4 regions of the Paenibacillus sp. FSL F4-0100 genome follow, and region 1 is predicted to be linked to each of the others. Evidence: riboswitches for the same ligand, from Rfam matches in the RefSeq annotation. Region 1 holds a riboswitch; each other region holds the start of a gene.

Region 1 (2,200 bases):
ATCGCCAGGATGATCCTTCAGTTCTTATGGCATTCACCGAGGAAATGCTCCATCCGTACGGAGGCAAGCTTCTCATTGGTTATGAGGAATAGAATTTCCTTGCCAATATAAAAAGAGGGGTACATTAGCCGTGACACTAGCACGAGACGGGAAATACTATAATAGTGTGATTACATCACGTCATTCTTTAAATCCAGGAGGGGATCTTCATGAGCGGAGTATATGGCGGCGGTGGATGGAACAATTCAGTAGGAATTATTTTGGTTCTCTTTATCCTGCTCGTAATTATCTTGAGTGCTTGGGTTTAAACCGTCAAGATTCTTGGCAGTAGTGACAGGAAGCCCGGCGCTTGCCGGGCTTTTGTCTGCTTCAATAAAGCTCAATTCGATGCGGCTTTGACCGAAGGGCTGTGTGCGGACACAACCGCAGTCATGACCAAATGGCTGCTGTCGGATTGAATCGCATGTAAAAACGCCTCTTCAAGGGATCCAAACACCTGGGCCAGTGACCCATCCAATCGGCTGGCGTAATGAACGCTTCCGGCGAATGTCCCGGCTGCCTTCGCACGATTAACTGCACCGTAGATGACATCCATGTAGTTATCGGTACCCATGGGGTAAAGAGCGAATTGGCAGGCAGTCTCAATATCGGCATGTTCCCCGATGTCGTTGTTTAAGAGGGTCGAATCCTCAGTCATAAATACATCGGCGTCCGTATCTCCGGGGCAACCGATGGAATAAGTACCATTAAAAACGGTGTGCACGCCACTCGCTGCAGCATAGGCGAATATCGCCCTTGTAACATCAAAGACATGCTCTGCACGTCCACGAATACAGGTGCTCACATCATCTGTCTGAATCCATACCTTCCCCGTATCCACGGAATGTAGTGCGCCCATGATGACCTCCACAAACCGGTCCGTCATGGGAAATACCGAGAACCGGCACCCGACGATCCGACTGGTTCCGCACACAAGCTCATTCATTGTTATTTCCTCCCCATGATATAAGTCCACGCAAAAAAACCGCACCCCGTGAAGAAAGTGCAGTTATGCCTACGAAAAGAAATAAACATAAATGCTACACTTCCCCACGCTAGTATGACCTAGATCGGGTGTTAAGGGTTAACGGCAAACCGCCGTCTCTCAGCACATGGCACCCCTAGTACAGCCAACATCCTATGTAGTTGGTTATCGCAAGTTTGCCCGGAGCTTCTGTTATCTTAGAAGTTCGAGGGTTCTTACTTGACTAATTGTATCGCTTAGTGATCGGTTTTTCAATCTTTGCCCATTATAAAAGGACCGCCTATCCAAGTTGCGGGAACTTAGGGAGGCGGCCTTTTTTCATCTATTTAATTAGTTGTATACTTTTACGCGATCTTCAAGCGGTGCAAATTCTTTCTCGCCTGGTTCAGCAGCCGGCTTACCGAAAGGCATTTGAGCAAGCAGCTTCCAGCTTTCCGGGATGTTCCATTCGGATTTTACTTTTTCGTCGATCAGCGGGTTGTAGTGCTGCAGGGATGCACCCAGACCTTCTGCTTCAAGGGATGTCCATACTACAAATTGCAGCATGCCGTTGGATTGGTTGGACCAAATCGGGAAGTTGTCGGCATAAGCGGCAAAGTTCTGTTGCAGCCCGGCAATGACGTTGTTGTCCTCGAAGAACAATACCGTACCGTAACCAGCGCGGAATGCGCCCATTTTTTCGGCAGTGGATTTGAATGCTTCTTCATCGCCAACGACTTCCTTCAGGATGCCTTCCGTGATGTTCCACAGTTTATCATGCTGTTCGCCAAGCAATACAACGACGCGTGCACTTTGGGAGTTGAAAGAAGACGGGGTATACTTAACCGCTTCGTTTACGATTTCCTGAATACGCTCGTCCGAGATAACGGATTCTTTGCTAATCCCGTAATAAGAACGGCGACTTTTGAGTGCAGTTGAAAAATCTTTAGACATTGAAAAAAAAACCTCCTGGTGTAATCGAATTTGCATACGCCTGATAAGAAGATGTCCCTTACTTCAAGCAAATATGCATGTTGCTTATTTAGCAATATTTTTAATTATCATTCCATATTAACTTACGTTTAGTTAGGAATAATATTTATGTTAGTATATTAATATAACTTAGAGTAATTGTCAACGACTTTTGATTAAATATAATTTCCCTTATCTATTAAACATGAATTGAATCCGTTTGGC
Region 2 (2,200 bases), 3.8 Mb from region 1:
GCATACCCCTAGACACCGAGTCCATCCGTGCCCTCCTGTTATACTGCTATTGCTTCACTTCATATTTTTACGAAATCTTCACCACAATCTCCGCACCGGCAACATAGGTCATCGCTTTGATGTATTCCGGGTCTTGGGCATGCTGTTCCACTTCTTCCGGAGTGAGGTCCTCCATTCGTGTCTGTACCCACCATAAGTTGCCGAACGGGTCCCGTACCCGTCCCACCTTGTCGCCGAAGAACAAGCTCGTTGGCTCCGTCACCGAGACGGCTCCTGCGGCCAGCGCTTGCTGATACACATCTTCGCAATCCTCAACATATAAACGGAGGTATGCCGGGCTATCCGGCCATTCCGGTTTCGCGTCAAACATCATGACGACGGCATCCCCGATTCGGACTTCGGCATGGCCGATGATACCTTCACCGACATAGACGCGGGCTAACTCCTCGGCTTGAAAAGCCTGCTTGAGGAAATCGATCAGCGCTGCGGAGTTTCTTGAGATGATCCACGGCGTTACGGACGTGTAGCCTTGCGGAATGGGTTTAACGTCTTTCGCTTGGTTTGGTTGGTTCGTCATAAATACGCTCGCTCCTTTAAACTTCATTTATTTGCATAACGCTTATGTTCTCATTATGTTGGGGAATACATGACAGCCGAGCGTCAGTGTTCCCGTAACAAGTTTCGGCCGCCGGCGTTTTTTGCGAATAACCTCAGCCACCGAAAAACATCATGATCACCCGGGTATGGGAGGGTTCGAGCGTGGGGCTCCGTTCACGAACAGTTAATGTTTGACAGCATCCATAAACCTATGTACAGTATTAAACAAAAGAATAGGAAGTCCACTAGGGGAGCCGTTGGCGGCTGAGACAAGAGCGTATCTTGGACCCTTTGAACCTGATCTAGTTCGTACTAGCGTAGGAAAGTGGAGCCTTCGTATATGAGGTCTCGGTGCGCTTTTTTGGCGCACCCGGGCTTGTTGACGAAGCCGCTCCAGTTTTCGGGGGCGGCTTTTTAGCGTTGTCTGAAAAGTCGTGTCTTACGGACTTCCTGCTCTTCAATATGTTGGAGGTGGGGACAAAAATGAGTTTCACGCAAGAGCTCCGTCAGCAGGCGGGAGACATTTTTCAAGCAATCTTTGATCATCCCTTTGTAAAAGGCATTGCCGAGGGGAACCTGGCGCGAGAACAGCTGATTCACTATGTGAAGCAGGATTTTGAGTATTTGAATGCCTACATGCGGATTTACGGTATCGCCATATCCAAATCGACCAGCAGGGAAGAGATCGCGACCTTTAACGAACAGATTTCATTCATCTTGCACAGCGAGGTGCACCCGCATCAGAATTTTTGCGCAGCCGCCGGGGTGACCTACGAAGAGCTTCAGGGCTATCCGCTGGCTCCGTCCGCGCATCATTATATCCGTCATATGCTGACAGTGGCGCACGAGGGCAGTCTAGGCGAGATTATGGCCGTACTACTTCCTTGCCCGTGGACGTACCTGGAGATTGGCTGCAAGCTGCTGGATGAAGTGAAGCCGGATGCATCCCATCCGTTCTATGACTGGATTTATTTCTATGGCAACCGTGGGGAAGACGCGACAGCCAAGTTCTGCAACCGTGTCGATGAATGGGCAGAGCGCGCGACGGCAGCCGAGCGGGAACGGATGAAGGAGCATTTCATGCTGAGCTGCCAGCTGGAGTATATGTTCTGGGATATGGCATATAAGCAGGAGGAATGGCCGGTGCCGCTGCAGGCTGCGGTGCTGTAAGGAGTCATAATAAGCACATAAATTCCAATATAGATAAGAGAGGCGATTCATATGCATGCATGGGAAAAAGAGGTTTCGGCGCTTTTAACGAAGGTACAGCAGACGAGCCCCCTCGTTCACAATATGACAAACGTGGTGGTTACGAATTTTACGGCTAACGGCTTGTACGCGCTGGGCGCGTCGCCGGTCATGGCTTACGCGCCGGAGGAAGTGGCGGATATGGCCGCCATAGCGGGCGCGCTCGTGCTGAACATCGGCACGCTGAACCGCGAGCTGGTGGATGCGATGATCATCACCGGACAATCGGCGAATGCACATGGCGTCCCGGTCTTGCTGGACCCGGTCGGTGCGGGAGCGACCCGTTTTCGGACGGAGTCGGCATTGCGGATCCTAAGCGAGGTGAAGGTTTCGCTCGTGCGCGGGAATGCGGCTG
Region 3 (2,200 bases), 3.2 Mb from region 1:
CTCAACGATCCTGAGCAGCTCGGAGAGCTCTCCCTCCATGGTCGTTTCGAGTGCATGAACCTCGTATTTCACGCCTGATTCCTGAATAACCTTGATCGCTTCATCTACATAAGGGATGCTGTCGGTCCCGTTTGGCGTTCTCGGTATTACTTGAACGCTCAAGAGAGTATTCGCCATATAAACTCATCCTTTCGTGCAAGCTGTATTGTAATGGAAGAGAGGCGGCCTGCTGCAAAGGCCGTCTCTCTTCTTTTATATAGAAATAACCTTATGGCTTCTCCGGTAAAAATTCATTGGTAAATGCGCTGTCAGCGTCAAGTTCCTTCTCCAGCAGCTTGCGCTCAAACATCCAGTCTGCGTACCCCGACCATACTTCGGCTTTCTGTTCGCCCCAGCGGGATGCATCATCCTGATAACGGGGGCTCAGCCATTTCTGGCTGGCTAGAACCAGTTCGGCATCCAGGTCGGGAACAGCCTTCGTCAGCAGGGCTGCCGCATCTTCGGGATGTTGAATCGTATAGTCGTATCCTTTTGAAGTCGCCCGCATGAACGCTTTGACAAGCTCAGGGTCTTCCTGGATCTGCTTCTCGTTCGTTACGATCACCGGTGTGTAATAATCAAGCTGCTCAGAGTAGTCCTTCACATAAATCATGTCAAGCGGCTCATTGCGAAGCTCGGCTTCAATACCCGTCCAAGCATAGAAGATCCAGGCAAAATCAATGTCGCGTTTGACGGCCGTAAAATAATCGGCATCGCCCATATTGACCATATTCACCTTGCTGACATCGGCACCATCGATCTCCATGATGGACTTCATAACCGCTTCCTCCACAGGCGAGCCCCAGCCGCCATAGGATTTCCCTTCAAAATCGCCTGCCCTCAAGATGCCTTTATCCTTGGGAGCCGCAAAGCCGGATGTATTATGCTGAATGATCGCTGCGATGGAAACGAGCGGCAATCCTTGGGTTCTGGCCAGCGTTACGCCTTCCTGATAACTGATGCCGAACGGCACGTTTCCGGATGCGACCAGCGTGTCCGTTCCGCCTGCTCCCGGCTGGACGATCTGGACATTAAGCCCTTCTTCCTCATAATACCCAAGCTCCTTCGCTGCATACAGGCCGGTGTGATTCGTATTGGCGGACCAATCGAGCATCAGCTGTACGTCACGGAGCTTCCCGGAAGTCTGACTGTCCTCACCTGCTGCGCCTGTCTTCTTGTTCTCTCCGCTTGTACCGCATCCGGACGCAACCATCAGCAGGACGCAAGCGAGAAGCAGCGGAATCCATCTTCCCTTCTTCATCGTTTCTTCTCTCCTTTAAGTTCTCTTTCTATTACCTCGCAACTCCACAAAAAAACGCCCTGATGATATCAGGACGCATGACGGCGTAAGTGTATACCACGGCAAATAAAAGCTGCCGCAAACATGGGCTTCCTACGCTGGCATTACCCAGATCAGGTGTAAGGGTCAGTATCATATCGGATACACTCTCAGCCGGCCAAATTCCAGCTCCCCCGGTATTTATGAAGTTTCGATCATTACATCCGCTATTATAGTCCTAACACAGCAGACCTGTCTAGTTCGAAGAGGCGCGAACGTGACAGGTCTTTGTTAGAACACTAATGAAATGGGAGAATTAATTGATGCTATGAACCTTTCACAAGATAAAGTATTTGAATACGGCTTCTACGCAGAGATTAGCGCTGGAAGAACTCAATCCATTCTCCTTCGGGACCGTGCACGAAGAAATAGCGGTACCCGTTCGGAAGCGTCACGATTTCCTCGTCCAAGTGAGGAACGTCAAGTCCCTGCACACGGGCATATTCCTCTTCAATGTTATCCGTGCTGACTGCAAAATGATGTACAGTTCCTTCCGAAGGGAGCGTGTCGCTGTATCCCTGAATAAGCTCGACTTCCGTCTCGTTGCTGCCGTTAAATCCTAGGAACGCCAGCTGGATAACGCCATTAGTATGGGTCAGGCGGTCCTTCAGCTCAAGTCCGACTACGGATGTATAGAAGGCGATTGTAGCTTCAAGGTCCCGGACAACAATACCAACATGATCCAATCGTTTCTGTGACATGGTTCAACACCCCTTCCGATTCATATAAGATATGACTGAAATATTATCATATAATTCCTATACGTCAAATAGGTTTTATGTTGTTCGTGCACAGACTAATAAGATGATTTTTCTTTCATTT
Region 4 (2,200 bases), 1.3 Mb from region 1:
TACCAGATTCCATAGGCTTGGAGTTCCCGCTCATATTCAGCGAATATCGCTGCTGGGGGACCTTCGCCCAGAATCACCCCATCCGGGCTGAACAGCACGACACGATCCACATATTGGGCCATTTCTTCAATCCGGTGCTCCACGATGATCAGCGTACGCCCTTCCGATACGGCCTTCACCGCGGACCAGATTTGCTCCCTGCCTTCCGGGTCGAGCAGCGCAGACGGCTCGTCAAGGAACAGCACTTCCGGCTCCAGCAGCAGAGCCGATGCCAGCGCAAGTCGCTGCTTCATGCCTTGGGACAAATGCCCGATCGGCATATGGAGCTCCTCAAGATCAAGCCCCACCTCGCGCAGGGCCGCTTGCATCCGATCCTTCATCTCGTCACGAGGGACACTTAGATTTTCCAGTACGAAAGCCAGCTCTTCATCCACGTACGGCATACAGAACTGGGTATCCGGATCTTGAAATACATAACCCCAAGAGCGTGGAATCAGCTGGGCCTCGCATTTCATCGGCACCTCCGTCGCGTGGGGAATCATCCCGCTAAGCACCTGCAGCAGCGTAGATTTGCCACAGCCGCTCGGACCGAGCAGCAGCACCTTCTCCCCGCGGACAGCCGAGAAGGAGAGGTCTTTGAACATCAATTGCTCCTCGCCCGGATACTTCAGGCGCAATCCCTCCACATACACGGCCGGTTCCGGAAGCATCTCAACAGACTGAGCCGGAACCGGGCTAACCGTGGCATTAGACATGGCGCGGATCATCCAGTGCTTCGTAATCCTTCTTCGACGCTGGACGGAGCAGGGATGTCACGCCCGTACGGTCAAGCGCTTTAGCCAGCAGGAGCATAAGAAGGCCTGCAATGACGGCGCCGCTAAGTACCCGCATACCGTATTTAGCGAGGAACATCCACGTCTGCAGGTCATCCGTATAGCTGTAATAGAAGTCCATGATCATCGAGCCGATGGCTGCTCCGGCACCGGCAATCGCCAGCGTCCACGCCGAGGTGCTCCGATAACGGAACGCCGCGAATACCAATTCAGCCCCCAGTCCTTGAATGACGCCATACAGCAGTAGGGTCAATCCCCAGCCGCTGCCAAACAGCACTTCTACGTGGGCCGCCGCCACTTCCGCGATAATGGCCACTCCCGGCTTCCGGATCAACAAGTAAGCAAGCGTGGCTGCAGCGAACCACATGCCGTATAACAACTCATCCGCTTCAAAGAACAGCGGTTTTAACAGATTGTAAACCGAACCCCAGAAGTGATAAATGACGCCAAGCACCAGTGATACCAGTACCGTAACCAAAATATCGCTTAACCGCAGTCCTTTTCGGGGCTGAACCCCCAACTTCTCTTGCACAGACGTTCCCATAACAACACATTCCCCTCTCCACCTCTATTTTTGTGTAAACACAACAAAAAACCGTCTGGAAAAACGCGCAGACGGAAAAATAGGCCCTATGTAGGCAGGGTCGGATATTCTCTACGCTGGCATTACCCAGTTCAGATTAACGGTCAACAGCGGATAGCAGCTGCAATCTCAGCCTGATTCACTCAAGCCCCCGTATTCCTATTCGGTTTTATGTTAACTTTAAAATACACATTCACTCCGGAATAAGCAAGAACCTTTTTTCAAAAATGGCTATTTATTGATTTCCATCTCATTCTATGTCAATATCAGAGTGATTGGCTTTTCCACCAACGTTTATTGCTGACACCTATGCACAAAGGAGAATGACATGGCTAAACAATTGCTGCGTCTGATGACTGAGCTGTCTTCCCGCAAGTGGCTGTCCCGAATCATGGGGCATTGTTCCCACAGCCGGCTGAGCCGTCATCTAATACCTGCATTCATACGAATTTATCAAATTCCGGCGCACGAAGCGGAGAAAGAAATCAACGAATACCGCTCACTGAACGAGTTCTTTTCCCGCCGGTTAAAAATAGGCCTCCGCGCCATAGATGACACCGCCGACGCCATGGTAAGCCCAGTCGATGCCACAATTTCGGCAATGGGCGTCGTCAACGCCGGTACCATTCTGAGCGTTAAGGGACAGGATTATACCTTGAGCGAGCTGCTCGCGAAATCACCGAGAATGGAAAACTACATCCACGGTTATGCATTTGTATTGTATTTAAGCCCGACCGACTATCATCGCATTCATTCCCCGGTAACCGGTGTTCAGGCGGAAAGC

Evidence for each region. Region 1 has a riboswitch for thiamine pyrophosphate ahead of MHH48_RS23685 (YkoF family thiamine/hydroxymethylpyrimidine-binding protein). Riboswitches for the same ligand answer to the same signal wherever they lie in the genome.
Region 2: it holds a riboswitch for thiamine pyrophosphate, as region 1 does, so the genes downstream of both, tenA (thiaminase II) here and MHH48_RS23685 (YkoF family thiamine/hydroxymethylpyrimidine-binding protein) in region 1, are expected to answer to the same signal.
Region 3: it holds a riboswitch for thiamine pyrophosphate, as region 1 does, so the genes downstream of both, MHH48_RS03210 (ABC transporter substrate-binding protein) here and MHH48_RS23685 (YkoF family thiamine/hydroxymethylpyrimidine-binding protein) in region 1, are expected to answer to the same signal.
Region 4: it holds a riboswitch for thiamine pyrophosphate, as region 1 does, so the genes downstream of both, MHH48_RS29660 (ECF transporter S component) here and MHH48_RS23685 (YkoF family thiamine/hydroxymethylpyrimidine-binding protein) in region 1, are expected to answer to the same signal.

The regions. Positions count from the first base shown of each region.
Region 1 covers NZ_CP150303.1:5,261,561-5,263,760, reverse strand. The annotation lists gene MHH48_RS23695 (nucleotidyltransferase domain-containing protein) at 1-92, shown strand, start outside; gene MHH48_RS23690 (sporulation protein YjcZ) at 210-308, shown strand; gene MHH48_RS23685 (YkoF family thiamine/hydroxymethylpyrimidine-binding protein) at 380-985, opposite strand; TPP riboswitch at 1,070-1,172, opposite strand; gene MHH48_RS23680 (nitroreductase family protein) at 1,355-1,957, opposite strand.
Region 2 covers NZ_CP150303.1:1,450,606-1,452,805, forward strand. The annotation lists gene MHH48_RS06385 (VOC family protein) at 68-577, opposite strand; TPP riboswitch at 835-938, shown strand; gene tenA (thiaminase II) at 1,081-1,767, shown strand; gene thiM (hydroxyethylthiazole kinase) at 1,819-2,200, shown strand, end outside.
Region 3 covers NZ_CP150303.1:727,753-729,952, forward strand. The annotation lists gene MHH48_RS03205 (MTH1187 family thiamine-binding protein) at 1-177, opposite strand, end outside; gene MHH48_RS03210 (ABC transporter substrate-binding protein) at 269-1,300, opposite strand; TPP riboswitch at 1,413-1,524, opposite strand; gene MHH48_RS03215 (VOC family protein) at 1,696-2,079, opposite strand.
Region 4 covers NZ_CP150303.1:6,520,136-6,522,335, forward strand. The annotation lists gene MHH48_RS29655 (ABC transporter ATP-binding protein) at 1-710, opposite strand, end outside; gene MHH48_RS29660 (ECF transporter S component) at 748-1,377, opposite strand; TPP riboswitch at 1,469-1,581, opposite strand; gene asd (archaetidylserine decarboxylase) at 1,745-2,200, shown strand, end outside.